DNA from 4 places in the Mycobacterium jinjuense genome. Region 2 is predicted to be linked to each of the others. Evidence: predicted binding sites of a transcription regulator. Region 2 holds the regulator's gene; each other region holds the start of a gene.
What was found. Region 2 encodes LexA, which represses DNA repair genes until DNA is damaged. Its sites were predicted from a motif close to CGAACANNTGTTCG; they were not measured.
Positions count from the first base shown of each region.

Region 1: QGN32_RS16445 (HNH endonuclease signature motif containing protein) is a predicted target of LexA. The motif match lies at 2,360-2,373, and genes of this name have one in related genera.
Region 3: QGN32_RS04265 (HNH endonuclease signature motif containing protein) is a predicted target of LexA. The motif match lies at 6,115-6,128, and genes of this name have one in related genera.
Region 4: cofD (2-phospho-L-lactate transferase) is a predicted target of LexA. The motif match lies at 3,944-3,957, and genes of this name have one in related genera.

Region 1 is NZ_CP142362.1:3,463,183-3,470,636, reverse strand. It holds gene QGN32_RS16455 (ATP-dependent DNA ligase) at 1-613, opposite strand, end outside; gene QGN32_RS16450 (hypothetical protein) at 648-878, shown strand; gene QGN32_RS16445 (HNH endonuclease signature motif containing protein) at 922-2,355, opposite strand; gene QGN32_RS16440 (carbohydrate kinase family protein) at 2,513-3,454, shown strand; gene ku (non-homologous end joining protein Ku) at 3,454-4,416, shown strand; gene QGN32_RS16430 (SDR family oxidoreductase) at 4,539-5,330, shown strand; gene QGN32_RS16425 (hypothetical protein) at 5,411-5,677, shown strand; gene QGN32_RS16420 (Nramp family divalent metal transporter) at 5,781-7,007, shown strand; gene QGN32_RS16415 (poly-gamma-glutamate hydrolase family protein) at 7,007-7,454, shown strand, end outside.
Region 2 is NZ_CP142362.1:460,272-467,725, reverse strand. It holds gene QGN32_RS02290 (sunset domain-containing protein) at 110-2,128, shown strand; gene lexA (transcriptional repressor LexA) at 2,125-2,820, opposite strand; gene QGN32_RS02280 (LysM peptidoglycan-binding domain-containing protein) at 3,030-3,482, shown strand; gene nrdR (transcriptional regulator NrdR) at 3,643-4,113, shown strand; gene QGN32_RS02270 (PhzF family phenazine biosynthesis protein) at 4,132-4,818, opposite strand; gene QGN32_RS02265 (alpha/beta fold hydrolase) at 4,876-5,898, opposite strand; gene QGN32_RS02260 (proteasome assembly chaperone family protein) at 5,970-6,968, opposite strand; gene sthA (Si-specific NAD(P)(+) transhydrogenase) at 7,112-7,454, opposite strand, start outside.
Region 3 is NZ_CP142362.1:861,838-869,291, forward strand. It holds gene QGN32_RS04250 (type I restriction endonuclease subunit R) at 1-2,954, opposite strand, end outside; gene QGN32_RS04255 (restriction endonuclease subunit S) at 2,956-4,245, opposite strand; gene QGN32_RS04260 (type I restriction-modification system subunit M) at 4,242-5,984, opposite strand; gene QGN32_RS04265 (HNH endonuclease signature motif containing protein) at 6,147-7,454, shown strand, end outside.
Region 4 is NZ_CP142362.1:1,151,732-1,159,185, reverse strand. It holds gene manB (mannose-1-phosphate guanylyltransferase) at 1-718, shown strand, start outside; gene QGN32_RS05665 (NUDIX hydrolase) at 770-1,306, opposite strand; gene QGN32_RS05660 (coenzyme F420-0:L-glutamate ligase) at 1,303-2,709, opposite strand; gene cofD (2-phospho-L-lactate transferase) at 2,706-3,680, opposite strand; gene QGN32_RS05650 (WhiB family transcriptional regulator) at 4,158-4,421, shown strand; gene QGN32_RS05645 (metallopeptidase family protein) at 4,431-4,853, opposite strand; gene QGN32_RS05640 (DUF3499 domain-containing protein) at 5,011-5,430, shown strand; gene QGN32_RS05635 (phosphomannomutase/phosphoglucomutase) at 5,501-6,943, shown strand; gene QGN32_RS05630 (TobH protein) at 6,940-7,454, shown strand, end outside.

The DNA.
Region 1 (7,454 bases), 2.1 Mb from region 2:
CGGTCACTCGCTTGGGCATGGTCTTCTCGAGTTGCTGCGCGACCCGTCGCGCCAGCACGGACGCACCCTGGGAACTGATCGGCTCCTCCAGTGGCACATAGAGGTGCAGCCCCTTGCTGCCGCTGGTGAGCGGATAGGTGGTCAGCCCGATGTCGCTGATGAGATCCCGCACCTCGTGAGCGACCTCGCAGAGTTGCCGAAACGACACTCCCTCGCCGGGGTCGAGGTCGAACACGATGCGGGTGGCCGGCCCCGGCTCTCCGTCCACGAACCGCCATTGCGGCACATGCACTTCGAGCGACGCCTGCTGCGCGATCCACGCCAACCCCTCGGCGGTGTCGATCAGCGGGTACGTCGTCGTCCCGGACCGGTGCGTGACCGACGCGCGGTCCAGCCAGTCCGGCGCCGACGAGGCGAGTTGCTTCTCGAAGAACGACGGCTCCCCGACGCCGTTGGGCCACCGTTTGCGGGTGACTGCGCGACCGGCGATATGCGGGACCATCGCCTCGGCGATGCAGACGTAGTAGTCGAACACCTGCGCCTTGGTGGTACCCGTCGCGGGGTACAGCACCTTGTCCGGGTTCGTCAGCTTCACCCGCCCGAATCGATCCACAGTGTGAACGTATACCCGCTGCTACGTTGGATCTGTGACGAGAATCTTCGCGGCGTCGCTGGTCGCGGCGGCGACTCTGCTGGCGGCGCCGCACGCGGCGGCCGATCCGCAGGATCTCGTGCCCTACTGCTCGGGCGACCAGACGCCGATGGACGACAACTGCCGACCGATGGCCCATCAGGAGTACACCCACGGATCGGGATTGGACCCCGGCCTGTCGAGCGGCTTGGACCCTTCGAACCCGTCAGTCGTCAGCGGCGGTTGATCGGCGCGCCCGACCGGTCGCGCACGGCGGCACGGTGGCGGCATCATGCCGCGTTGGGTTCTGGCCCGTGCGGCTCGTCAGCCTGGTTGCCACCGTCGGCTTCCGGGACTTCGGTGTCTGCGTCCAGTCGACGGTGTAGCCGTTCCGGCCGGTGGAACTCGTTGACGCGCGCTTGCCCGGTGTCGAGGTGCGGCGGCGGTATCCACTCGACATCGTTGTCGCCGTTGACCCGGGTGCCCCAGCCGTCGGAACCGACCATGCGGTTGTCGGGCCCGCACGCCAAGCCGAGTTCGTCGACGTTGGTTTGTCCATCGTCGGCCCAGTCGCGTTCCGCGTGATGGACTTGGCACCCGTAGGCGGGCACCGTGCAGCCCGGCTTGGTGCAACCGCCGTCGCGAGCGATGAGCATGATCCGCTGGGCCGGCGAGGCCACGCGGCGGGCGCGAAACAAGTCCAGGGCCGACCCGGTGGCCTTGTCGAACACCGCCAGGTAGTGGTTGGCATGGGCGGCCATGCGGATGACGTCGGCGATGGGAATGACGGTGCCGCCACCGGAGACTCCAACGCCGGCCCGGCTCTCTAGGTCCTGCAGTGTGGTGCGGATGACGATCGAGGTCGGTAACCCGTTGTGCTGACCCAACTCCCCGCTTTCCAGCACACTGCGTCCGACCGCGACCAATGCGTCGTGCTGGCGCTGCGCCAGGTTACGGTGGTCTTGGTCGATCTGCGCCTGTGACGGCGAGCCGGAGACGCAAGGATTTTCGTCGTCAGGGTTGCACATGCCCGGCGCCGCCCACTTCGCGAAAATCGCCTCGTATATCGCCCATGCTTCGGGAGTCAGATTGCCTTTGAACGGGATCATCTTGTCGGACCCCTGGGGCCCCTTCGTGAAACCGCGACGCCTTGCACGCTCCCTTTCGTCGGGTTCGGGGCCGTCCTGATCGAGCAGGAATAAAATGCGATCGGCGTTGTCCCTCAATTCCTTTGGTCCCACGCCGACAGCGGTGCGAGCCAGGTCCACTTCGATCTGAGCGCGGGTGAGGGAATCTACCGAAGGCGGGATGCGGCCCATTGCCTCGCGCACGACCTTGACGTGTTCGCGATTGATCAATCCATTCGCCTCAACGAGCGCTGTGGCCGGCAACACCGGCTCGAGTGGTTCTCCGGTCAGTGTGCGCCGGGGCGCCAACAGGCTCGCCTCGTCGAGCCGGCGGTTGGCCTCGGTGGGCGAGATGCGCCACCGGACCGACAGAAAGTCGCGCCAGGTCTTGGCGCCCATCTGGGTGGCGCTGGTCTCGGTCTGCAAGCGCGCCAGCATGCGGTGGCTCTGGCTGGGCATCTGGCAGGTGAGGGTTTCGAGTTCGTCGAGCACGCCGACCAATTCCGTCGTGGCGAGTGTGTCGATAGGCAGTGCGGCCAGTTCGTCGAACGCTGAACGCAGCGCGGCGACCGCCGTTTGCACCGCTCCGGAAGTCATGACTCGAACGTATGTTCGAATGTTAAGAATGCCATGGCCTAGCCCTGAAGAATCTCTGAGAGCTTTAGGGCGGAGCTGTAAAATCGCTTCAGAGAAGAGCCGTAAAGTGTTGTCACACAGTCTGTTCAGTCGCGACGATGCTCCGGGAGGACATGCGATGAGGGCCCTGGTGATCGGTGAGGCGTTGATCGACATCGTCGAGCGCGCCGGCTCGACCGCAGAGCACGTCGGCGGCAGCCCGCTCAACGTCGCGGTTGGGCTGGCCCGCCTGGGCCGCACCGTCGACTTCCTCACCCACATCGGCGACGACGGGCGCGGGCAGCGCATCGCCGACTATGTCGAAAGTTCTGGCGCACAACTTGTTACGGGAAGTGCGAACGCGGACCACACCTCGACCGCGTTGGCCACTATCGACGAGCGTGGCTCGGCCCAGTACGAGTTCGACATCGAATGGCAGCTGACGGGCACACCGGAGGTGGGGCCGCCTCTCGTCGTGCACACCGGGTCGATCGCAGCGGTGCTGGAACCCGGCTGCCGCGCCACCGCCGCGCTGGTCGACACCTACCATCTCTCCGCGACCGTCACGTTCGACCCGAATCTGCGGCCGGCGCTGATCGAGGATGCCTCTCAAGATGCTCGGGCCGCACGTGGTCGCATCGATCGGCTCATCGAGCGGTGCGACGTGGTCAAGGCGAGCGATGAGGACATGCGCTGGCTCGATCCCGGTCGGTCCCCCGAGCAGATCGCGCAGACATGGCTGACGCTGGGCCCATCCGTCGTCGCGGTGACGATGGGCGGGCGCGGGTCGTTCGCGGTGTGTGCGGAGGGCCTGGTGCGCGTGCCGGCGTTCGAGGTCGACGTCGTCGACACGGTGGGTGCCGGCGACGCGTTCATGGCGGGACTGATCGACGCACTGTGGACGCTGGGGTTGCTGGGTGCCGAGCGGCGACGTGACCTGGCGCGGATCGGCACCGAGGCGCTGACGACCGTGGTGCGCGCCGCCGCGATGTCGTCGGCGTTGACCGTTTCCCGCGCCGGCGCCGACCTGCCCGATCGCGCCACCCGCGATGCCGCGCTGAAATCAGCCATACTGGGTTGATGCGTTCCATATGGAAAGGCTCTATCGCGTTCGGCCTGGTGAACGTCCCGGTCAAGGTCTACAGCGCGACCCAGGACCACGACGTCAAGTTCCACCAGGTGCATGCGAAGGACAACGGACGCATCCGGTACAAGCGCGTCTGCGAGATCGACGGCGAGGAAGTCGAGTACCGCGACATCGCGAGGGCATACGAATCCGACGACGGACAGACGGTGATCATCACCGACGAGGACATCTCGACGCTTCCGGAGGAGCGCAGTCGAGAGATCGAGGTACTGGAGTTCGTTCCGGCCGGCGACATCGACCCGATGATGTATGACCGCAGCTATTTCTTAGAGCCCGAGGGCAAGTCGTCGAAGTCGTATGTGCTGCTGACCAAGACGCTCAAGGAGACCGACCGGGTCGCGATCGTCCACTTCGCGCTGCGCAACAAGACCCGCCTCGCGGCGCTTCGGGTTCAGGACTTCAGCAAGCGCGACGTCATGGTGATCCAGACGCTGTTATGGCCCGACGAGATTCGCGATCCCGATTTCCCGGTGCTGGACAAGGAAGTCGACATCAGGCCGGCCGAGCTGAAAATGGCCACCCAGGTTGTCGATTCGATGACCGACGACTTCAATCCCGACCGCTATCACGACGACTATCAGCAGCAACTGCACGAGCTGATCCAAGCCAAACTCGAAGGCGGCGAAGCCTTTACCACCGAGGACCAGCCGCAGGAACTCGACGAGACCGAGGACGTCTCCGACCTGTTGGCCAAGCTCGAGGCCAGCGTGAAGGCGCGGCGCGAGGGCCGCGGTGGCTCGCGCAGTTCCGACGACGGGGACAAGCCCGCCGCGAAGGCAGCCGCGAAGAAGGCGTCGGCGAAAAACAGCACCGCCAAGAAAACGCCCGCTAAGAAGCCGCCGGCCAAGAAGGCGGCTAAGAAGGCGCTGGCGAAGAAGGCGGCATCGAAGAAGTAGCGCTTCTGGCGCCGAGATCTGCGGTAGGGCTGTGAAACGACGCGGCCAGCGACCCCCTTGCAGAAATCGGCGCAGTTGCCGTGCCCTGTTACGGTTCGCCCGCGAGGAAAGGACTCCGAAACGTGATTCTGGACAGATTCCGACTGGACGATCAAGTGGCAGTGGTCACCGGCGCGGGCCGCGGCCTGGGTGCAGCGATGGCGCTCGCATTCGCGGAAGCCGGTGCGGACGTGGTGATCGCGTCGCGCACGCAGTCGCAACTCGAGGAGGTGGCCGGCCAGATAAAGGGCGTCGGCCGCAGGGCGCACGTCGTGGCGGCCGACCTCGCGCATCCCGAGGACACCGCGACGCTGGCCGAGACCGCGATCGAGGCGTTCGGGAAACTGGACATCGTCGTCAACAACGTCGGCGGCACCATGCCGAACGCGCTACTCAACACGTCCACCAAGGATCTGCGCGACGCGTTCACCTTCAACGTCACCACCGCGCACGCGCTCACCACCGCCGCCGTCCCGCTGATGCTCGAGCACTCCGGCGGCGGCAGCATCATCAACATCACCTCCACCATGGGCCGGTTGGCCGGTCGCGGATTCGCCGCCTACGGCACGGCCAAGGCGGCGCTCGCCCACTACACCCGGCTCGCCGCGCTCGATTTGTGCCCGCGTATCCGGGTCAACGCCATCGCGCCGGGGTCGATCCTGACGTCGGCGCTCGACATCGTGGCCTCCAACGACGAACTGCGTAAGCCGATGGAAGAGGCCACCCCGCTGCGCCGGTTGGGCGAGCCGCACGACATCGCCGCGGCCGCGGTGTACCTCGCCTCGCCCGCCGGCAGCTACCTCACCGGCAAGACGCTGGAGGTCGACGGTGGCTTGACGGTCCCGAATCTGGACATGCCCATCCCGGATCTATGACAGGACATCCGTCGGCCGGCGCCGAAAGGCTTGTACGCTGTGCGCCGAGGCCGGGGGTAGACCAGACTGAGGACATGCCTATGCGGACCACACTTCGTTATCTCGCCCCGGTCATCGCAGCCGGCGGCATCGCCGCGGCCCTCGCGGCACCGCCGGCCGGCGCCGAACCGGCTCCCGATCCAACGCTGCCGCAGTGTGTCGACACCGGCGGCGCACAGGCCATCGGCGGTTCCACCACCGAATGCGTGACACCGGGCAACGTCTCGATCGACGCCACCCCCGCCCAACAGGAGTACGTCGGTCCATGGGGAAGCATGTGGGAAGGCGACGGCTTCTTCTTCCCGTGATCGGGCTCGGCGGCCGGCACAGATAGCACCCGCGCTCCCGCGCTCGACAGGTTTCGCCTAACCTAACTTTTCTATTCGCTACTCCGGATAGAAAGTGAGGCGCGTGGACCAGCGCAGCGAGGTCAAGCTGCGGCCGAGCTGGGTGCTGCTCGGCCCGGCGTTCGTGGCGGCCATCGCCTACGTCGACCCCGGCAACGTCGCCGCCAACGTCAGTGCCGGCGCACAGTTCGGCTTCCTGCTGGTCTGGGTCATCGTCGCGGCCAACGCGATGGCCTGCATCGTGCAGTACCTATCGGCCAAGCTCGGCCTGGTGACCGGGATGTCGCTGCCCGAAGCGGTGGGTAACCGGATGCGCCGCCGCACCCGGCTGACCTATTGGCTGCAAGCCGAAATGGTCGCGATGGCAACCGATCTCGCCGAGGTCGTGGGCGGCGCGATCGCGCTGTACCTGCTGTTCGACCTGCCCCTGCTCACCGGCGGCATCATCACCGGTGCCGTCTCGCTGCTGTTGCTGTTGGTCAAGGACCGCCACGGCCAGAGTTCGTTCGAACGCGTCATCACCGGCCTGCTGTCGATCATCGCGGTCGGATTTCTCGCCAGCCTGTTCGTCGCTCCCCCGCCGCTCGGCGAGGCGGCTGCCGGTCTGGTACCGAAATTCGCCGGCGCCGAGAGCGTGCTGATCGCGGCGGCCATGCTGGGCGCCACCGTGATGCCGCACGCGGTGTATCTGCACTCGGGCCTGGCGCGGGACCGACACGGCCATCCGGGCCCCGGCCCGAGGCGACGGATGCTGTTGCGAATCACCCGATGGGATGTCGGCATCGCGATGGTGATCGCGGGTGCGGTCAACCTGTCGATGGTGCTGGTCGCCGCGACCAACCTGCAGGGGCAGGAGAACACCGACTCGATCGAGGGCGCGCACGCCGCGGTCGGTGCGGCCCTCGGCCCGACGATCGCGTTGCTGTTCGCGATCGGCCTGCTGGCCTCGGGGCTGGCGTCGTCGTCGGTCGGCGCCTACGCGGGCGCGATGATCATGCAGGGCCTGCTGCACCGCGCCATTCCGCTGGTGTTGCGCCGCCTCATCACGCTGCTGCCCGCGCTGGTGATCCTCGCGGTGGGCGTCGATCCCAGCCGCGCGCTGGTGTTGTCGCAGGTGGTGCTGTCGTTCGGGATCCCGTTCGCGCTCATTCCGCTGGTGCGGCTGACCAGCGACCGGACGCTGATGGGTGACGACACCAACCACGGGGTGACGACGGCTCTCGGCTGGGGCATCGCCGGCGTGATTAGTCTCTTGAACGTGGTGCTGATCTATCTGACGCTGACGGGTTGATGCACACATACTTCGCCTACGGGTCGAACCTCAACGTCGTGCAGATGGCGTTGCGGTGTCCCGATGCGGCGAACCCCCGGCCGGCGAGGCTGGCCGGCCACGACTGGCTGATCAACGAGCGGGGCGTTGCCACCGTCGACCCGTTCGACGGCTCCGAAGTGTACGGAGTGGTGTGGCAACTCAACGATCGCGACTTGGCGGTGCTGGACAGCGCCGAAGGCGTCCCGGTCCGCTACCGCCGCGACCGGCTCACGGTGCACACCGACGACGGGCCCGCGGACGCCTGGGTGTACATCGACCATCGCGTCGAGCCCGGTCCGCCGCGACCGGGATACCTTGAGCGCATCATCGACGGCGCGCTGCACCACGGCCTGCCGCAGGGCTGGGTCGACTTCCTCGGCCGATGGGATCCGGCGCATTGGCCCGGCCGGACCCACCACTCCAATC
Region 2 (7,454 bases):
GCAGGTATTTTCTTCGCAAGATCGGCGTGTTCGTTGGTAGTTGACGTCTGCTGACAGATGACGGGCACGAAATCTTCGAGCGAAATTTCGTGCCGACCCGGGAGGACGAATGATCGGGCAGAACAGCCGGAGGACCACGGTGTGGGGCCGAGTGGCGATCGGTCTGCTCATGGGCGCCGTAACTCTACTGCTGGCACCGGTGGCGGGCGCCTCGCCGGAATCCGACGCCGCGAATACCGCGATCACAGCGGCATGGGAGGCCAGCGGCGGTGACGGCGGCCCCCTGGGTCCCAAACAGGGCGAGGTATACCCGGTGGGCGAGGGGTTTGCGCAGGACTACGCCGGCGGCAAGGTGTTCTTCACCCCTGACACCGGCGCTCACTTCATGCGGGGCGCGATCCTGGAGAAGTACGAATCACTCGGCGGGCCCGCCGACAGTGATTTGGGGTTCCCGACCATGGACGACGGTCCGGGCCGGGCCCCGGGCAGCTTCAACGTCACGTTCAGCGCCAGCGACAAGCCGGTGATCTTCTGGACATCGGACACCGGCGCGCGGGTGGTGCGCGGGCCGATCAATGCCGCGTGGGACAAGTTGGGTGGATCGTCGGGGACACTCGGAGTGCCCGCGGAGGACGAAAGCTACCGCGGTGACCTGATCACCCAGAAGTTCACCGGCGGTGAGATCACCTACAACACTCGCGACAAGAATTTCACCACCGTGCCGCCGGACCTTGCCGGGCAGTTGACGGATCTGGAGGTGCCAGGCGATCCGGTCTCCGCGATCAACGCGGCCCGCCGCGCGGCCGGAGGGCCGCTGGGACCGCTCGGCGCCGCAGAGGGACCGCCCTATCCGATAGGCAAGGACGGCCTTGGGCAGAACTTCGCCGGCGGCAAGATCTTCTACAGCCCGTCGACAGGCGCGCGAGTCGTGACGGGTCAGGTACTCGCGAAGTATGAAAGCCTCGGCGGGCCCGAGGGGGATCTCGGATTTCCGATTTCCAGCGAAACCGACGGCGGTCTGCCCACCGCAAGCCGCATGTCGAGGTTCGCCGCCGAAGACAAGCCCGTGATCTTCTGGACGCCGGACCACGGCGCGGTACTGATGCGCGGCGCGATGAGCGCAGCCTGGGACAAGCTGGACGGCGCCGAGGGCACACTCGGCGCACCGATGGCCGACCAGACCGAGAAGGACAACGTCATCACGCAGCGGTTCACCGGCGGCGTGGTGTCCTGGGACCAGTCGACGGGCGAGTTCTCTACGGAGCCACCGAATCTGGCGGGCGAGTTGGCCGGCCTCGAGGTGCCCGCTCGGCAGGGGTCCGAAACGCCGAACGCCTCCGGGGCCTCGGACTCAGGCGGCGACCGGAACTGGCTTATGTTCAGTTGGTGGTGGCTGCTCGCGATCGTGCCGGTGCTCCTGCTCGTCGGCCTGGTGGTGTTCGCCGGCATGCGAAATCGCCGCGGCGGCGACGTCGATCGTCCCGAGGCCGTGGAGGACCGCTACGACGACAGGTACGACGGCGAACAGCCCTACAGCACAGTGGGTGCGGACGAGCAGTCGTCGAGCGGCGGCGACGAGTCAGCGGCGATGTTCGGTGACCGCTATGCCAGTGAGGGTCTGGGCGCGCTTGCGCCGCTTGGCAGTGCCGGGGACACGTCGCCGGCCAATCCATGGGAGGCGCCGACCGGTACCGACGCCGCGGGAGACGCGGGCGAACTCGGCGAGGCCGAGGAGAATCCCGACGACGTCGACACCGCGCCGACGCGAATACCGACCGTCGAAGAGCGGGGGGTCGAGGACGGCGACGCCGATGAGCGGGAAACACCTGTCGAACCCGTCGAATCGATCGAACCCGAGTCCGAAGCCGAACCCGCTCAATGGGATCCGCTGACCGACACGGGACGTCACGCGAAGATCGTCGTCGACGAACCGGAAGTGCCGAGCCCGGCTTTCCGCCTACCGGTCGATGACTCCGGGCAGCCGCCGGAGGGATATCCGATCAAGGCCGATACCCAAACCGGCCGGTACTGGCTGCCCTACACCGCCGGCTATGACGAGGTACGCGCCGAAATATGGTTCTCCAGCGAAGAATTCGCGCGTACGAACGGTTTCGTCCGAGCCGACTAGATCTTCCGGATGACGGTGACGACCTTGCCGAGCACTGCGGCGTCGTTCCCCGGGATCGGGTCGAAGGCTGGGTTGTGGGGCATCAACCACACCTGACCGCGGGTGCGTTTGAACGTCTTCACCGTGGCCTCACCATCGATCATCGCGGCCACGATATCGCCGTTGTCGGCGACGTTCTGCTGACGCACGACCACCCAGTCGCCGTCGCAGATCGCCGCGTCGACCATCGAGTCACCGACCACTTTGAGCAGGAAAAGCGAGCCCTCGCCGACCAGTTCGCGCGGTAGCGGGAAGACGTCCTCGACGGCCTCCTCGGCGAGGATCGGTCCGCCGGCGGCGATCCGGCCGAGCACCGGCACGAACGTCGGCTCCGGAAGCGCGTCGGAGCCGGCGACATCGGTGGTGACGATCGGGCTCACAGCCTCGTCGGCGCCACGCACGTCGACCGCGCGCGGGCGGTTGGGGTCACGCCGTAGGTAACCCTTGCGCTCCAGGGTGCGCAACTGGTGGGCCACCGAGGAGGTGGACGTCAGCCCGACCGCGTCGCCGATCTCCCTGATGCTCGGGGGATAGCCGCGAGTGGTGACCGATGAGCGGATCACGTCGAGAATGGTGCGCTGGCGTTCGGTTAGACCAGGGTCGAGCGTTCGGCCCCCGCCCGTGCCGTCCGGTGTATCGCTGCTGGAGTCCATGCCGCCGAATGTAGCCCGCGGCACAGGATTAATCAAACATGTGTTCGAGGCGTGTCGGGAGCGCCATCGCCGGGGAATGCGCCCGAATTTCTTGTCGGTGCCCTGTCCTATCGTTTGGCCACAGTTCGATCACATGTTCTATCGTTCGAACATGTGAGCGAGTATGTTCGAACACAAGAGCGAAAACCAACGGACCGGAAGGCAGGAAGATGACGATCCTCGACTCCCAGGAAGTTCAGGCCCCGCGCGTGCTCAGGCCCGGCATCAGGCCTGCTGGTGCCCGTCGGCGCCCCTTGTCCACCCGACCGGGCGGGGCGCCGGTTCGGTATCGGGGCACCGGCGTACTGATGTCGCGCGCCTCGCACCGGCGGCGGCCGATCACACCGGGTGCCACCGTGCTCCTTGCGTTGGTGGCGGCAGCGATCACGGTGTGGCTGGGCCTGGTGGCCCAGTTCGGCGGCGTGGTCGGCACCACCCCGGCCGCCGTTCCGGACCGGCTCGCGGTGATCCAGGTTCAAACCGGCGAGAGCCTGCACCAGGTGGCCCAGCGGGTGGCGCCCGGCGCCCCTGTGGGCCAGGTGGCGGACCGGATTCGCGAACTCAACCAACTCGACTCGGTTGCGCTGGACGCCGGGCAGACGCTCATAGCGCCGGTCGGCTGACATCCGTTGGTTGGGCCGTAAAGAGCTTGGTGCGCACGTGTTCACCGACAGATCGTTCTGGTATGTGCCGATGAGGCCGGTGCTGGGCTTTCGCAACGCGCCGCAGGTACGCTCAGAGAGGTTCGAGTTGGTCGTTTGTTGGCGCGGCGAAGGAGCGGTGATGCACTGTCCTTTCTGTCGTCATCCCGACTCGCGAGTGGTCGACTCCCGGGAGACCGACGAGGGTCAGGCGATCCGGCGGCGGCGCTCGTGCCCGGAATGTGGACGCCGGTTCACCACGGTGGAGACGGCTGTGCTGGCCGTAGTGAAACGCAGCGGTGTCACCGAGCCGTTCAGCCGGGAGAAGGTCATCAAGGGTGTGCGCCGGGCGTGTCAGGGCAGGCAGGTCGACGATGATGCGCTGAACCTGCTTGCCCAGCAGGTCGAGGACACCGTGCGGGCCACCGGTTCGCCCGAGGTGCCTAGCAACGAAGTAGGGCTGGCCATCCTGGGCCCGCTACGTGATCTCGACGAAGTGGCATATCTTCGCTTCGCCTCGGTATATCGCGGGTTCAGTTCGGCCGAGGACTTCGAGCGTGAGATCGAGGCGCTCCGAGCGCATCGCGATTCGCCGCAGCCGACCGCCAGTTGATTCGCCGCAAAGCCTCCCTCAGTCGATCTGTTTGACGCCGTCGTTGACGACGCGGCCGGCGATGCGCACCCAGCCCTCGGGAGTCCACTCCGTGTGGATGTACGAACCCTTGCCCTGCACGATCGTCAGGTCGCGGCTCAGGTAGTCGGTGATTCGCACAGCGGCGGCGCCCGTGGCCTCGTCCTCGGGCACCCCCAAATCGGACGCGAACATCCGCGACCGCAGCAGCCCCTGCTCCCGGTCGGCCCACGTCCACAGGTAGTGGTTGATGTCGTCCGGGTAGTCGGACGGGTCGAGCGCGAGAAGCTCATCGATGGAGGCGACGTCGTGGATGGCGAACTCCGGCGCCCACTCCGCACGCGCCTGCACCGAGGTCAGCTCGTCGGTGTAGACGACCTGCACGATGCCGGCGGGAACACGCAGTGTGTGAACGGGAGTGCCTTGTTCGCGAAGCCACCAGGCCGCACCGACGGTGGGGTGGCCCGCGAAGATCAGTTCGACCGCCGGCGTGTAGATGCGGGCGTGCGCGGTACTAGTGCCGGGCGCTGGTAGATCGACGAATATGGTTTCGCTGTAACCCAATTGGCTGGCTACCCGCTGGCGATCGTCCGGGTCGACGGTGCTGGCGTCGACGACGCCGAGTGGATTTCCGTAGTTGCTGTCCGGGTCGGTGAAGACACGCAGCACCGTCACATCGATAGCCATGGGCCGATGCTACTTCGTATCCTCTTGTCGTCGAACGGCACGCGGTCGGCGCTACGTTCAGGTCGCACTGCGCTCGTCGGCGCCCAGCGCCTCGAGCACCGCGGCCATGGTGTCGAGGGAGCCACAGATCGTGCCCTCGTTGGTGCCAGCCCGCAGCAGTTCCCGCAGATACTCCTGGTCGTGGACCGCTGGTTCGGTGCCGTCGATGAACTTCTCCACGACCTCGACGAAGCGGTCCGGGTCGTCGTGAAACGGGAAATGACCGGAGTCATCGAAGATTTCCAGCTGTGACCCTGGCATCGCGGCGTGGGCCATCCAGCCGTGGCTGACCGGGATCACGGCGTCGCAACTACCCCAGATCAGTTGCACCGGAACCGATTGCGTCAGGTAGCAGCGGTCCAGCATGGTCACCACCTGCCCGCGCCAGTCCACGACGGCACGCAGTGTGCGGGCGAATGCCGAGGATGCGGTCGGTTCGGGAAGGTCATTGAGGATGCGCAGAACCTGTGGCAGGTCGCGGCCGAGGCCGGTGGACCCGAAGATCCCACCGGCGAGGCGGCCCACCATCTGCAGAGTCGGCAGCACGAACGGCAGGCGCAACAGCGCCAGCGCTTCACTGCCCATCGGCAGCGAGGCGAACCGCAGCGCGACGTTGACGTCCTTGGTGACCCCGCCCGCACCGACCAGAATGAGCCGGTCGACCAACTGCGGGAACTGGTAGGCGAACTGCATGGCCACGCCGCCGCCGAGGGAATGGCCGACCACGGTGACCCGCTCGGTGTCGAGCACGCTCAGCAGATCTCGCATCCCGTTGGCGTAAGCGGCGACCGAGTAATCGGCGCGTGGTTTGTCGGACTTGCCATGGCCCAGGAGATCCGGCGCGATGACCGTGAACCGCTGCGCGAGCTTCGATTGCACGGTGTCCCAGGTGGTGGAGTTGTCCCCGATGCCGTGGATCAACAGGATCGCGGGACCGGAACCCGCCACCCGGTACGCGCGGCGATAGCCGTGGATGGTGCGAAACTGCAGGCTGGGCGTCAGGTCCCGGACCGAGCGGAGGTTCGGCTTTCGCGCGGACATTGCGTCAACTTAGCGGGCCTTCGGGAAGCTCGCTCGCTGTGGCCCCCCCCCGCTCATCGCGGTGACGGGCGCTATCCGGTGTCGTCGCCGTCCTGAAAGCGATCCTTGGACTTCTTCTCGGCCTGCTGGGCGAGGAACCGCTCGAACTCGGCGCCGAGTTCTTCGCCGCTGGGCAGGTCTTCGTCACTGGTCAAGAGGGACCGGTTCTCCTGAGCGGCGACGAAGGCGTCGAACTGACGCTCGAGCGCGGCGACCACCTGCGCGACTTCGGAGCTCTGCTCGACTTGCTCGTTCACCTTGGTCAATACCTCCGCGCCCGCGGTGACCAAGGATTCGAGCGGGATGCTCAGTGACGCGTTCCTGCCGACTTCGGCCAGCAATGCTTCTGCCGCCGCGGGGTAGTCGGTCTGCGCCAGATAGTGCGGCACGTGGACGGTGAAGCCGACGACCTCGTGCCCGTGCTGCGACATGCGGAACTCCAGCAGGTTCGACACACTGGCGGGAACCTGCACCTCGCCGACCCACGGTTGGTGGTCGGCGATGAGCTCCTTGTCGCTCGAGTGCGCCGTCATCGTGATGGGGCGGGTGTGCGGCACCGCCATCGGAATCGTGCCCAGGCCGACGAACCGGCGGACGTCGAGCCGTTCGGCCAGCAACCGCACGGCGGTGATGAACCGCTCCCAGCGCAGATCCGGTTCCAGCCCGGCGAGAAGCAGGAACGGAGTGCCGACGCTGTCGCGCATCGCGTACAGGTTGAGTTCCGGGTCCTCGTAGTGGGTGAAGTGGTCGGTCTTGTATGTCATCAACGGACGCCGGGACCGGTAATCCAGCAGCTCGTCGATCGCGAACGAGGCCACCAGCTCGGTGTCGAGCGTGGCCTTCAGATGCTGGGCGGCCAAGCGGATGGCGTGTCCTGCGTCGGAGAACCCTTCGAGGGCGTGAATGAGCACCGGTCCTCGGCCATCCTTCGACGACAGCTGGGGTGCGGGGAATTCCAACTCGTACATGCCGGACTGTTCCGGCTGGTAACGCTGTTCGGGCTTCCCTGGGTTTTCGCGGCTGTCAGCCATCGAGCCTCGCCTCCTCGCGGTGGTGCCAAACCGTGGATGTCTCACTACCAGTGACAACTAGTCTTGCCTACGTTGCGTTCCCGTTCCCGGGCATCCATACCCAAAGCAGCGAAGAAGTTTGCTCTCGTGGCCGACGCTGGCTGCTATATGCGGAACTGCTTGAGTGCTCTCAGCTTGTTCATCACGTCCAGCGCCGCGACCTTGTAGGCCTCGGAGAAGGTGGGGTAGTTGAACACGGCGTCGACGAGGTACTCGATCGTGCCGCCGCAGCCCATGATGGCTTGACCGATGTGGACCATCTCGGTGGCGCTGGTGCCGAAGATGTGCACGCCGAGCAACTTCAGGTCGTCGGTCGACACCAGCAGCTTGAGCATGCCGTACGAGTCACCGGCGATCTGGCCCCTGGCCAACTCGCGGTAGCGCGACACCCCGACTTCGTACGGGATCGCGTTCCGGGTCAGTTCGATCTCGGTGGCGCCGACATAC
Region 3 (7,454 bases), 400 kb from region 2:
GCGACGGCCGCAAGCACCGAGTCCCACAGGTCGGGGCTTTCGGCGAACTGCTTGGGCGTGTTGGCTTTGGCCTGCTGCAACAGCGCTTGATCCGACAGCAGCGTCCGCAGCAGCGCCTCGACGAACGACGCGTTGTTGTCCTCGACCAGATCTTCGTCGCCGAAGAGGTCGTTAAGTCGGTCAATAACGGCTTGCATCGCAACGAGTTTAGGGTCGCGCTTCGTGCCCGACCCGGCCGCAGTGACACCCTTCAGCCCGACCCTGTCCTTTCCGAGTGACAGATCGGTCTTGCCCTTGTCGAGCGTCCTGACGTTCTTCAGCGTCAGGTCGGACAAATCGATCGGCGCCGTGTAGTTGGTGCCGCGTATCTCCCGCTCGAGCAGCCGCAGAAAGATGGCCCGCTTCTCGAGTTCGACGTCGCCGTAGTCGATCACCTGGCTCATGAAGTCGTACACCCGCACGAACGAGCCGACGTCCTTGCGGAACATGTCGAGCTCGTCGCGGGCTGCCCTGTCGTCGTCGGCGATCGCAGCGTTGTACCGCTGCGCGAAGCGCTTCTTCGCCGCCCCGGTGACCGCACGCAAAGCCTCGTGGCCGCCCTTGACGTAGGCCTCGGCTGCCTTGTCGACCTCCTCAGAGGTGAATATGCCGGCCTGATCGAGCTTGTTGGAGATGTCATAAGCCAGGTTGGGATCGGTAGATGTCTCCAGGAACGCGGTGGTGAAGTAGGGCTCGAAGGCCTTGCGGATCTCGGCGGGTTCGTTGACGAAGTCGAGGATGAAGATGTCCTCAATTGTCTTCGTCAAACCCGAGGGGCGGCGGTGGGTACGGTTGAGCCGTGAAAGTGTCTGCACCGCAGTCACACCGGACAGCTGCTTGTCGACGTACATTGCGCACAGCAGCTGCTCGTCGAAGCCGGTCTGGAATTTATTGGCGACGATCATGATTTTGTAGTCGTCACCGTGGAAGGTCTTGGCGAGGTCGTAGACGCCCGGGTTGAGGTTTGCGTCGGTGAAGGGCTCCGGCCCGTACTCGGGGTCATCGACGGCACCGGAGAACGCAACCAGAGTGCGGAACGCATAGGTGGGGTCCTTGGCGGACTTGACCGCGATGTACTTGTCGACCTCAAACTTGTAACGGACTGCGGCCTTGCGCGAGTCGGCCACGATCATCGCCTTGGCGTGGCCTTCGAGGATGTGCGCGACGTTGTCGTGGAAGTGCTCGACGATGACGGCGGCCTTCTGGTTGATGGTCTGCGGGTTGAGTTTCACCCAGCGCATGACTTGCTTGGTCGCCTCGGACTGTTCGACTTCCTTGACTTGTGTTGCGCCTTTGACCTTCTCTGCAATCTGAAACGCCGTGCGGTACGAGTGATAACCGGCGAGCACGTCGAGGATGTAATCCTCTTCGATCGCCTGTTGCATGGAATAGACGTGGAAGGGCTCGGGCAGCGACTCGGGGTCATCTGGGTCGGGCTTGCGGCCGAACATGTCGAGCGTCTTGCCTTTGGGTGTCGCGGTGAACGCATAGTAGGAGATGTTCTCGCTGGACGCCCGCTCCGAAGCCTCTGCGGCGAGCACCGCCTCGATATCGATCGCGCCGCCGTTCTCGATCTCCTGGAGTTCCTCTGCGCTCAGAACCCTTTTTAGGTTGGCGGCGACCTGACCGGACTGCGACGAGTGCGCCTCGTCGGCAATGACGGCGAACTTTTTACCCTTGAGTCCCTTGCTCTTTCGGATCTCGTTCATGGCATACGGGAATGTCTGGATGGTGACGACGATGATCCGCTTGCCGTCCTGAAGCGTCTTGGCGAGCAGGTTGGATTTCGAGCCGCCTTCACGTCTCGCGGTGTCGGCGTCGATCGTGGCGACGAATCCCGTCTTCCGGTCGATCTGCCGGATCGCGGCCTGCAATTGCGAGTCCAAGACGTTGCGGTCGGTGACGACGATGACCGAGTCGAACACCGGCACGTTGTCGACTTGCAGCCGCGCGAGCCGGTGCGCGGTCCAGGCGATCGATTTGGTCTTGCCGGAACCCGCGGAGTGCTGGATCAGGTAGCGGTGGCCCGGGCCTTCGGCGGCGGTGGTTTCGACGAGTTTGGTGACGGCTTCCCACTGGTGAAAGCGGGGGAAGACGATCCCCTGCTCCTCGACGAGCACAAAGCGATGCAGGATGTTGAGCCACGCCTCGCGTTGCAGGACGCGCTCCCACAGGTACGACGTCTCCGATCCGTGGCGGTTGGGCGGGTTTCCCTTGCCGCCGCCGCAACCCATGTTGAACGGCAGGAAGTGGGTGTCGTCGCCGGCAAGCCGCGTGGTCATCCAGACTTCGTCGTTGGAAAGGGCGAAATGCACGACCGCCCGGTTCCCGAAGCCGAGTAGGGGTTGAACGTGGCCGGTGCCCTTGTCCTTCGGCAGCCGGTCCTTCTTGTACTGCCGGATGGCCTCGGCCACCGACTGGGTGTAGTCGGTCTTGAGTTCGGCGGTGGCGACCGGGATACCGTTGACGAAGAAGACCAGGTCAATACTGCGCGTGTCGGCGGTGGAGAAATGCACTTGGCGCATCACCCTCAGTCGCACCTGCTCGTGACGCTTGACCGTCGCTGGATTCTTGGTGCTCTCAGGCTTGGGCTCGCTCATGGCGAATCGCGCTGGCGCGGACTGGAATCCACCGCGTAGCACGTTGATGGTGCCGCCGCCGTTGGCGATCGGGCTGTCGAGCACTTTGGTGAGACGGTCGAGCAGTTGGCTTCTCTGCTTTTCTTCGTGGGGGCCCGGCTTGACGACCTTGGCGAGTTCGTCGGGCTGGGTATCCTCGAGCCATCCGATGACATCCCCGGGGAACAGCGCCCGTTCTTTGTCGTACCCCTTGTCATTGGCGGAGTACAGCCAGTCGTGCTTCGCCAGGTACTCGCAAAGCTCTGTTTCGAAGGCGATTTCGTGGAAGTCAGCCAAGTCAGGCCGCCTCTCCCCTAACATCGATCTGCCCCGTCACCGCCGCGGTGATCAGCGCGGCGCGACGTTCCTTCGATAGTTCGATGAACCGCTCGGTCTCAGCGATGAGGGTGTCGATCTTGGCGAGTTGCTGCCGAGATTGCGCGACAATTTGTCTCTGTGTTTCAATTTCCGGCACAGGAATTGCCACTTCACGCACTACAGATGTGTTGAGACGCATACGGGTTGCTCCGCGTGCGAGGAGAGCCATCTGGTTTCGCGTTGGCGGGGCTGAAAGCGCCCAGGCCAGGTAGCTGGGGAGAATCGCGCGCGTGGGCCGAATTCGATAACAGTCGGCTTTGACTATCGCGGGGCCGATGTCCGGGACTACGGATGCCCGGCCGAGGGGCATTCTCTCATCTCCGAGGCCAGCCACCACGACGTCGTCCGCGTGTACGGCATGAGCTAACAGCGTCGCAGCGTAGTCGGACGAGATAAACGCCATATCCTCGTTCTTAAACTCGTTAATTCCGATGTTGCCTAGGCGGATTACTCGTACACCACTTTCCACATAGTGCGCAGATGTCAACGAGGAGCCGAAGGGACCATCGATGATCGACTCAATCACTCTGCGCAGTTGGATCATGGGCGCCTGCAACGCAATCTGGTCAAGATCGCCCGCCCACGCTGCATCGCGCCGTTCACGCAGCATATCGTTGAGTCGATACTGCTCCTGAGTCAGCGTGTCGATACCAATGGTCTCACGGTCGAGGAAGTCGGCAATCGCCTGTTGCTCTTCGATGGGGGGCACGGGGATTCTGATTGCCGCGGCGACATGCTGGTAAATGGTCTTATGCGTAGAGCCGATCATCAAGGCCTCGAACTCTGCGCGCATGCCACGAAAGACATAGACCAAGAACTCTGGCAGCAGACGTGGCCCGCAGACCCAGTTCCAGAAATCCTGACTCGTCGCCATTGGTCGCTTCATGATTCCGCTGAATCCAACCGACGCTGTTCGCGACAGCACGACAGTCCTTTCGGGGAGCAACTCCGCCGCCGAGTTAGCGAGCCCCAGCTGGCTTATCTGATTCTCCGTCGACTCTATGTACATCCGCTTGCCGTCGCGCAATTGCCAAACATCTGCCAACGTGAACCACGGAATCGAGCAGTCCCACCAATACTCTGGATTGGACCTGCTTGGAGTATGTCCCGTTTTCATCTGCGCAAAGCGCCGGATGTTGGCGACATCCCAATGAGACGGCACTGTCGGTGTCCATGAAAGCCCGGACGGCTTTCGCGATGCGGAGCTCAACGCTGTTCCACCTGCCGCAACAAGCCCAAGATCTTCGCCACCTGCGCTTCCAAGTCAGCGTCGATCTCCGTGAGCGGCCTCGGCGGCACGTACTTGTAGAAATGCCGCGTGAACGGAATCTCGTACCCCACCCTGGTTTTCCCGTGGTCAACCCACGCATCCGGAACGTGCGGCAGGACCTCGGTCTCGAGGTACGCCTTGACCGTCTCAGCCACGCCCTCGCCGCCACGTTCGTTGCCGCCGTAAGTGAACGGCACGTTTTCCGTGTCGCGCTTCTTCGCATCGGGTCTCGGGCTGCCTTGGCGATCGGGGATCGGATTACCGTCATCGTCGAGCAAAGGCCGCTCGACCGTGATCGTCCAGTACCCAAAGGCATTGCTGTTCAGTACCTTCGAGTGCTCAGAATCCTCGAATGCGTCGTAGAGCGCCAGGATCTTCTTACGCGCATCGGCATCGATCTCACGATTCTTTGACCCCAAATTCTTGCGGATCTTCGTCCAGAACGACGTCGCGTCGATCAGCTGCACCTTGCCCTTGCGCTCAGGGCGCTTGGTGTTGTCGAGAATCCAGACGTACGTGGCGATGCCGGTGTTGAAGAACATGTTGGTCGGCAGCGCCACGATGGCGTCGACCACGTCCTCCTCGAGCAGCCAGCGCCGGATCTCCGACGGACCCGACCCCGCGCCGCCGTTGAACAACGGCGAGCCATTGAGCACGATGCCGGCCCGTCCCCCGCCTTCGTGCTCGGGCCGCATCTTGCTGGCGAGGTGCATCAGAAACAGCATCTGACCGTCGGACACGGGGGGCAGGCCCGGGCCGAAACGGCCGTAGGCGCCATCGCGCTGGCGTTCCTCCTTGACCTGCTTCTCGGCCGCCTTCCAATCCACGCCGTAGGGCGGATTGGACATGCAGAAGTCGAAGGTCCTCCCGGCGAACAGATCCTCGGCGAGGGTGTCGCCGAGCCGGATGTTGGAGGCGTCCTGCCCTTTGGCGATCATGTCGGACTTGCAGATCGCGTACGACTGGTCGTTGATCTCCTGCCCATACAGCGCCAGCCGGGCGTCGGGGTTGCGTTCCAACAGCCGCTCCTCGGCCACCGACAGCATTCCCCCGGTACCGGCCGTCGGGTCGTAGATGGAGCGCACCGTGCCGGGTTCGAGTAGCGCCACACTATTCTCGGCGAACAGCAGGTCGACCATGAGCCGGATCGCATCGCGCGGCGTGTAGTGCTCGCCCGCTTCCTCGTTCGAGGCCTCCGCGAACTTGCGGATCAACTCCTCGAATAGATCTCCCATCGCGGCATTCGGCACGACGTCGGGATGTAGGTCAACTTCGGCAAATTTTGACACGACGAGGAACAGCCGGTTCTTCTCTTCCAGCGTCGCCAGTTCGTTCTCGAACTTGAAGCGCTCGAACACGTCGATGTTCGACGAGAATTTCGTCAAATAGTCGACGAGGTTTGCCCGCAGGCCCTCGGGTTCGGCCAGCAAGGACTGAAAGTCGTATTCGCTGGTGTTGTAGAAGCCCAGGCCAGTCTTGCGCTTGACCTGGACCGTCAGCGCGCCGGGGTTGTCGTACTTCTGAGCCAGCACGCGCACGTCGGCGCGGGTCGGTTCCATGATGCAATCCAGCCGACGCAGAATCGTCATCGGCAGGATGACGTTGCCGTATTGGTGCGGCTTGTAGACGCCACGCAGTTGGTCGGCGATGGACCACACGAAGTTGCCCAGAGTGCTCAAGCGCTCAGTCTCTCTCGACGGTTCGATCTACGGCGGGGACTTTCATTTCATCCCCCTTTAGGGACCTTACTGTCGTCTTCCGGTGGCGAAGCCAAACCGAGCTTCTCATGTCACACCCGCCTGACATACTCGAACACAGTTTCGAATCAGGAGGTGGCGGCGGTGGATCTCGACGACGTGGCGGCTCGGCAGGCCCGCTTGCACGCTGCGGTCGCCGAGTTGGCCGAACTGCCGTTCAACGACCTGCCCGCCGACGTCCTCGACTCCGTGCTCTGCAGTGTCGAGTCCGCTCAGCGAACGCTGTCGACCGTCGGGTACGACGCCGTAAACGGCCTGCGCGTCCAATGGCCCACTCGGGTCGGTCGCCTGCGTGACCACCTGGCCAACCTGCTTCACCTCTCGGCGACAGAGGCTGGTGCCCGCATCGCGACCGCTGCTGATCTCAACGAGAAGCAACCCACGCTGCCCGAATCCGCGGCCGCTGCCAGACACGGCCTCATCGGCAACGAGCACATCCGCATCATCCGCGACACCATCGCCAAACTCCCCGACACCGCCACCGACGTCGAACGGACCCGCTTCGACCTCGAACTGACCGGCGTCGCGGTGGCCGAGCGCCCCGAGATCCTGCGCCGCGACGCCGCCCTCCTGCTCGCCGAATACGACGCCACCCACGGTGACCCCGTCAGTAGGGAACGCAGCCGTAAGGCGCGCAGCGAGTTCGTGCTCGGCCCCCAGGAAGCTGACGGGATGAGCCGCGGCCGGTTCTGCGTCGACCCCGAAGCCCGCACATACCTTGAGATCCTGTTCGCAAAACTCGCACGCCCCGGCATGTGCAACGCTGCCGACCCCATCCCGGCGGTGGACGGTGAGCCCGACCCGATGGCTGCGGCCGGGGATCTCCGCACCACCGGTCAACGCCAGCACGACGCACTGAAAGCCGCGCTGCGCGCACTGCTGGCTTCCGGAGAACTGGGCCAACACCGCGGTTTGCCCGTCACCGCCATCGTCACGATGACGCTGGAACAACTGGAATCGGCGTCCGGGCTCGCCATGACCGGCGGCGGATCAACCGTTCCAATGGAAACCGCGATCCGGTTGGCCGCCCACGCCCACCATTACCTCTACATCTACGACGAGACGTGCGGCCGGCCACTGTTCCTGGGCCGCTCCAGACGGCTGGCCTCGGCGGATCAACGGATCGTGCTACACGCCATCGACGGCGGTTGCACGGTCCCGGGCTGCGATCAACCCGGCTACCACTCGGATGTGCACCACCTCATCGAGTGGATGCCGGAGGGCACCACCGACATCGACCGGCTCACGATGACCTGCGAAGTCAACCACCAGAACGCGGGCCCATCCGATGAGGAATGGCAAGCACGTCGCCGCTATGACGAAAAGACGCTGGGCCAAACCCTGTGGTATCCACCGAAATCCGTAGACCCCAGCCGGCAACCCCGGGCAAAC
Region 4 (7,454 bases), 690 kb from region 2:
CGCGCTGCTCGACTACCACGAGAAGCACAACGCCGACGTGACGCTGCACCTGGTGCGCGTCGGGGACCCGCGGGCATTCGGTTGTGTGCCAACCGATTCTGACGGCATGGTCACCGCGTTCCTGGAGAAGACCCAGGATCCGCCGACCGACCAGATCAACGCCGGCTGCTACGTGTTCAAGCGCGAGGTCATCGAGCGCATACCCAAGGGCCGCGCGCTGTCGGTGGAACGCGAGGTGTTTCCGGGCTTGCTGTCCGACGGTCTTCGCGTGTGCGGCTATGTGGACGCCACGTACTGGCGCGATATGGGCACACCCGAGGATTTCGTGCGGGGGTCGGCCGATCTGGTTCGCGGTATCGCGCCGTCGCCGGCGCTGGGTGGGCATCAGGGTGAGAAGCTTGTGCACGACGGCGCCAGCGTGGCGCCCGGTGCGCTGTTGATTGGTGGCACCGTGGTCGGCCGCGGAGCCGAGATCGCCGGTGGCGCCAGGCTGGACGGTGCGGTGATCTTCGACGGCGCGCGGGTGGGCGCCGGCGCGGTGATCGAACGCTCGATCATCGGCTTCGGCGCCCGTATCGGTCCGCGCGCACTGATCCGCGACGGCGTGATCGGCGACGGCGCCGACATCGGCGCCCGGTGCGAGCTGCTGCGCGGTGCACGGGTGTGGCCGGGGGTCACGATTCCCGACGGCGGCATCCGCTTCTCGACCGACGTCTAGGAGGGATTTCGGTGCGCTACTGATCGCTGCGCGATCGTTAGCGCACCGAAATCACCTGTTGCGGGCCGCCGCTGCCAGTTGGGTGAGGCCGAAATCGCAGTCCTCCGGCAAGCCGTCTAGCGGCCACCACCGCAAATCCAACGACTCGTCGCTCACCACGATTTCGGCACCGGCGGGGGCGTGGACGACGAACTGCATGTCGAGGTGACGGGTGGGTGCACCCAGCGAACAGGTGACGGGATGCACGTGGAGCGCGGCCAGCGTCGGGTCGATCGTGAGCCCCCCGATGCCGGACTCCTCGGTGGCTTCCCGCAACGCCGCCGCCACGATATCGGAATCGGTTGGCTCGCAATGCCCGCCGAGCTGCAACCAGCGCCCGAACCGCGGATGCAGCGTCAGCAGTGCCTGAGTCCCGGTGTGGTCGACCACGAGCGCGGACCCGGTGACGTGTCCCGGCGCGCACTCACGCAAGCAGCCGTCGGGTCGGGCGGCCAGAAACGCCAGCACCGCATGCCGCAGGGTGTCCTGCGCGGGATCGGGTGCGCGCCAACGGGTCAGCGTCTCGACCGCCGATGCGTGCAGACTCACCTGCGCACCAGCAGACCGTCGGTCGGCACCGGAGACCGAGGGTCGGAGGGTCCGCCCTCCTCGGGATAGCCGATCGCCACGGCGCCCAACGGCTCCCAGTCGTCGGGCAGCGCCAACTCGTCACGGACCACGTCGGGAGCGAAGATCGTCGAACCGATCCAGCAGCTGCCGACACCGCGCACCGCCAGTGCTACGAGCAGCGCCTGCACCGCCGCACCGACCGCGACGGTGAACATCGTGTGCTCGGCGGCGGTGCGGTCAGCGTCGGGATAGCGGTGCGCGCCATCGGGCACCACGAACGGGATGACGACTTCGGGTGCGTCGTACAGGATTCGGCCGCGATCGACCCGACGCTCGACCGCGTCGGCAGGACGGCCGTCGACGCTCAGGTCGGCGCGCCACTTGTCCTTCATCCGGTCGAGCAGCGCCGAGCGGCGGCTGGCGTCCTGCAACCACACGAATCGGGCAGGGCGGGTGTGATGCGGGGCGGGCGCGGTGAGTGCTTCGGCCACAGCGGCTTCCACGATCTCGGGGGCCACCGGCTCGGCCGAGAATCGGCGCACCGACCGGCGCAGCAGTTGCGCCTGCCGCCGACCGAGGCTGATGGCCTCCGCCGTGCCCAGCCAGAACAGATCCTCCTCACCGGCCCGCACCAGCGTGCGCGCGGTCGAACCGTCGTCGCGCAGCCGCAGCCCGCGCACCACCGCCACCGGGATGTCGGTCAGCTTGCCCTTGACCAGATCCGCCGCCGCAGCGACCTCATCGGCGACCGCGATCTCGGTGACGATCAGTTCGTTGCCGTGCCGGTCCACCGTTCCCCCGTAACCGTGCAGCACGGTCAGGCCGGCCGCCCCGATCGCAACGTCGATCTGGCCGTTGCGCCACGCCCGCCCCATCGTGTCGGTGACGACGACTCCGACGGTCACCCCGAGGCAATCCCGTAGCGCCGATCGCAGCGCCGCGGCGCTGCCGTCGGGATCGGTTGGCAGCAGCGCGAGCTCAGCGGAGTCCACGTTGGAACCGTCGACACCCGCTGCGGCCTGCACCAGACCGAACGCGTTCTCGGTGATCAGGGTGCGGCCCTTTCGGGCGAGCACCCGAACTGCCTCAGCGTCGATGAGTTTGCGCCGCAGCACATCACGCTCTTCCGGGTCGATCGGGGCATCGACGATGCGCCCCTCGCACTTCGACAGCACCTTGCTGGTCACTACGACGATGTCGTCGTCGCGCAACCATGGTGCGCCAGCCGCGATGGCCGCGGCGAGGTCGTCGCCCGGGCGGAACTCGGGCAGACCCGGCACGGGCAGCAGTTCCACCGCGGCGGCGGTTCCATGGTCGCCGCTCGGCGGCGCCGTTGAGCCGGGGTCGCCGCTCGGCGGCGTCGTGGGGCTGCGGTCGGTCATGGCTTCACACCGGCTAGATCCAGCCCGGCACGCACCATTTCACCGGTTGCCGCGGGATCGCTCATCAGCAGGGGTATCGAGCGGACCTCGACCCCGTCGATGTCCGCGCGGTCGTCCTCGTGGACCAGCCAGCCGTCGAGGATCCCGACGCCGGAGCGTGCGCCGTAGTGTCGGCCGACGGCTTCCGACGTACTCTCCACGCCGATCACCGACAGGCATTCATCGGCCATGCCGCGCAACGGTTTTCCCCCGACGATCGGGGAGTAGCCGATCACCGGAGCCGGGGTCGACCGCAGCGCACCGCGGATGCCGGGCACGGCCAAAATCGCGCCGACGCTCACCACCGGGTTCGAGGGCGCCACCAGGACGACATCGGCGGATTCGATGGCCTCGGCGACATCGGGTCCGGCAGTGGCTTTCTCGGCACCCACGAACGCGAAGCTGTGCGTGGGCACCTTGGCGCGGTACCGCACCCACCACTCCTGAAAGTGGATCGCGCGCTTCTCGCCCGCGTGCTCGCCGGGTCCGGGATCGGTGATCACGACGTGGGTTTCGCTGCGGTCATCGCTGGCGGGCAGCAACCTCGCCCCGGGTGACCACCGTGTGCACAGCGCCTCGGTCACCTGCGACAGCGGGTAACCGGCACGCAGCATCTGACTGCGCACCAGGTGCGTCGCCAAATCCCGGTCGCCGAGTCCGAACCAGTCGGGTTGCACGCCGTAGGCCGCGAGTTCCTCCCTCGCATGCCAGGTTTCGTCCCGATGTCCCCAGCCGCGGTCGGGGTCGATACCGCCGCCGAGGGTGTACATGCAGGTGTCGAGGTCCGGACAGATGCGCACGCCGAACATCCACGCGTCGTCGCCGACATTGACCACAGCAGTCAGTTCATGCTCAGCAGTATCATCAGTCCCAGCAGCATCTTTCGCCGTGTGGAATCGCCCCAGCTTCAAGAGATGTTGTACGCCAAGCAGGAAGCGGGCGCCGCCCACGCCGCCGACCAGTACCGTGACCTTCACATCGACCGAGAGTAGGCCGTCCAGCAGGATTCGGTTCGGGCAGGAGGACCGCGGCCGGGGATGTGACAGACACGCCGAGGTCACGACTCGCCGCATTTCGATCACGGAATGGTATGAATTCCTGTTCCAACGCTTGACCGGGGCAGCTAACGCGTGTGTAATCACACCAGTGTCATTTCCCGGTAGGCCATCCGGTTTCGGTGCCGCAGACCGAGATTCGATCACTTGTTCGAATTGGAAGTGCCCTACAGATTCGCGGGGCGCTTATAGGGGATCCACGAGACCAGGTGAGGAGGCAAGATGTCTTTTGAGTACGGCGATTTCGATCGCATCGTTCCGTTCGACAACCGATTCTTCGGCTCAGTAGGCAGCGCGCCGCACACCGATCCGGAACTGGCACCGATTGAGACGCCACGGCGTCCCCAGTTGACTCTGGTGCCAGATCCGATTGATGTTGTGCCGGCACTGACGCCAGAGGACGACCTGTGGCAGGAGCGCGCGCTGTGCGCTCAGACCGACCCCGAGGCATTCTTCCCCGAGAAGGGTGGCTCGACACGCGAAGCCAAGCGCATCTGCCAGGGCTGCGAGGTGCGCGACGCGTGCCTCGAGTACGCGTTGGCAAATGACGAGCGTTTCGGCATCTGGGGCGGCCTCTCCGAACGCGAGCGTCGCCGCCTCAAGCGCGGAATCATCTGACCTGCGCGGTCAGTCGTCGTCGATCGTCGGGTCGATGACCGAAGGCTCGACGCCCAGGTACGTGGCGACCTGAGCCACCAGGATTTCATGCAGCAGTTCCTCGAGTTCGATGGTGTCCTTCGCCCGTCGCTCGATTGGCTTGCGAAACAGAACAATTCGCGCCCGGGTGGCGTTGCCCCTGACGTCGACACCAGCCGGGATCAGCCGGGCCAGCACGATCGGCCCGTCGGCGATCACCTCCGGCGGCCACTGCACGCTGTGGGGATCCTTCGGGGCGATGCGGGGTATCTCGTCGACGGCCACATCCAGCGCCGTGAGCCGGTCCTGCCAGCGCCGCTCGATCGGCTCGTATGCCTCGAGCACCGCCATGTCGAACCGCTCGGCGCGACTGCGCCAACCCGGGACCGTGGGGGGAAGTAACGGCCCGCGCATCTCGCGGCCCCGGCGTGCGCGCAGGTGTCCACGCTTGGCCACCGCTTCGATGCTCCTCTCGTGCGCGATGAAAGCGATCGTAACGGTTCGAGATCGGCCGTCGGCAGGCTGCGCGTGTCCGGCGGCGCGCGGAGTGCGGCCACGATAGCCTTCCGCTGTGAACGTTCCCCGTCGCTGTTGCCGGCCCGGGTGTCCGCACTATGCGGTCGCGACGCTGACATTCGTCTACGCCGACTCGACGGCGGTCGTCGGCCCGCTGGCCACTGTCGCCGAACCGCACTCGTGGGACCTGTGTGTGGTGCACGCCGGTCGCGTGACGGCACCTCGCGGCTGGGAACTGGTTCGGCACGCGGGGCCGTTGCCCGCGTATCCCGACGACGACGATCTCGTCGCGCTAGCGGACGCGGTTCGCGAAGGATATGACGCCCCGCCGCCGATCAACAGGATGGCGACCGGTTTCTCCGATCCCGTCACCGGCGCGCACGGGGGGTCGCTGATGGCGCCGCCGGCCAGGCGGCCGGAGTCCAACGGTCGTCGTCGGGGTCATCTGCGGGTGCTGCCCGACCCCACCGACTAGTCCGAGTGCACGTCAATCGGGACGGCTAGGCTGGCGCCACAAGTAGTCCGTGTCACAAGGAGTCCTTTCCGTGCGCTCTTCGCGCGAGCGTCCCCCTACCCTTCGGGCGGGAGGTGCCCCCACATCGCAGTCCCGGCCCGCTGCGGCGGTTCATCGCGTCATCAAGGCCTATGACGTGCGCGGGCTGGTCGGAGAGGAACTCGACGAGCGGTTCGTCGCCGACGTCGGAGGTGCCTTCGCCCGCCTCGTGCGGCCCAGCGCCTCGCAGGTCGTGATCGGTTACGACATGCGGGCCAGTTCGCCGGTGCTGGCGGCGGCCTTCGCCGAAGGGGTGACCGCGCAGGGCCTCGACGTGGTGCGGATCGGGCTCGCCTCGACCGACCAGCTGTACTTCGCGTCCGGGTTTCTGGACTGTCCCGGTGCGATGTTCACCGCGAGCCACAACCCGGCGGCCTACAACGGCATCAAGCTGTGCCGGGCCGGTGCCAAACCGGTCGGCAAGGACACCGGCCTGTCCGCCATCGCCGACGAGGTCATCGCCGGGGTCCCCGGCCACGACGGTGCGCGCGGCACGATCAGCGACCGCGATGTGCTCACCGAGTACGGCGAGTTCCTTCGCTCGCTGGTGAGCCTGGCGGACCTGCGGCCGTTGAAGGTCGCCGTCGATGCGGGCAACGGCATGGCCGGCCACACCACCCCCGCGGTGCTGGGTCCGATCTCCGCGGTCACCCTGTCGCCGCTGTACTTCGAACTCGACGGCACGTTCCCCAACCACGAGGCCAACCCGCTGGACCCGGCCAACCTGACCGACCTGCAGGCCCATGTTGTGCACGCCGGCGCCGATATCGGGCTGGCCTTCGACGGTGACGCCGACCGGTGTTTCGTCGTCGACGAGAAGGGGCATCCGGTTTCGCCGTCAGCGGTGACCGCGTTGGTCGCCGCGCGGGAACTCGGTAGGGAGATCGGCGCCACGGTTATCTACAACCTGATCACCTCACGGGCAGTGCCGGAACTGGTGACCGAACGGGGCGGTACGCCGGTACGCAGCCGCGTCGGGCATTCCTATATCAAGGCGCTGATGGCCGATACCGGTGCGATCTTCGGCGGCGAACACTCGGCGCACTATTACTTCCGTGACTTCTGGGGCGCGGACTCCGGCCTGCTGGCCGCGCTGCACGTGCTGGCCGCGCTCGGCGAACAACACCGGCCGCTGTCGGAGATGATGGCCGACTATCAGCGCTACGAGGCATCCGGGGAGATCAACTTCACGGTCACCGACGCCGAGAAGTGTGTGGACGACGTGCTCAAGGCATTCGGCGCCCGGATCCACTCGATCGACCACCTCGACGGTGTCACCGTCGACCTGGGCGACGGCGTCTGGTTCAACCTGCGGATGTCCAACACCGAACCGTTGCTGCGGCTCAACGTCGAAGCCCGCAGCACCGAGGAGGTCGACGAGATCGTCGCAGAGGTCGCCTCCCAGATCACCGCCGGCGCCGAGGCGGCTACATGAGCGCGGTCCCGCCGTCCTCGGCTGCGGTCGTGAACCTCGACGACGTCGACGGTTTGCAGACCGCCGACCGCGATGGCCTGCTCCGCGCCGCCGCGATGGCCGGTGCCCAGGTGCGCGCCACCGCCGCCGCGCTCGACGAGGGCGACCTCGAATCGTTGCGGGCCGACGGAGTACCCCGGACGCTGATCTGGGTTGCCGGCCGCGGCAGTGCGGAGACGGCCGGAGCGCTGCTCGCCTCGGCCTGGGGCGCCTCGGTGGCCGCACCCGTCGTCCTCGCGCCCGAGGCGCCGCCGTGGATCGGGCCGCTGGACGTGCTGATCGTCGCGGGTGACGACCCGGGTGATCCGGCCCTGGTGAACGCCGCCGCCGCCGGGGTGCGTCGCGGCGCGCGGGTGGTCGTCGCCGCCCCCTACGAGGGCCCGCTGCGCGACGTCGCGGCCGGGAGGGCCGCGGTGCTGCCGCCCCGAATGCAGGTGCCCGACGAGTTCGGCTTCGTGCGCTACCTCGCCGC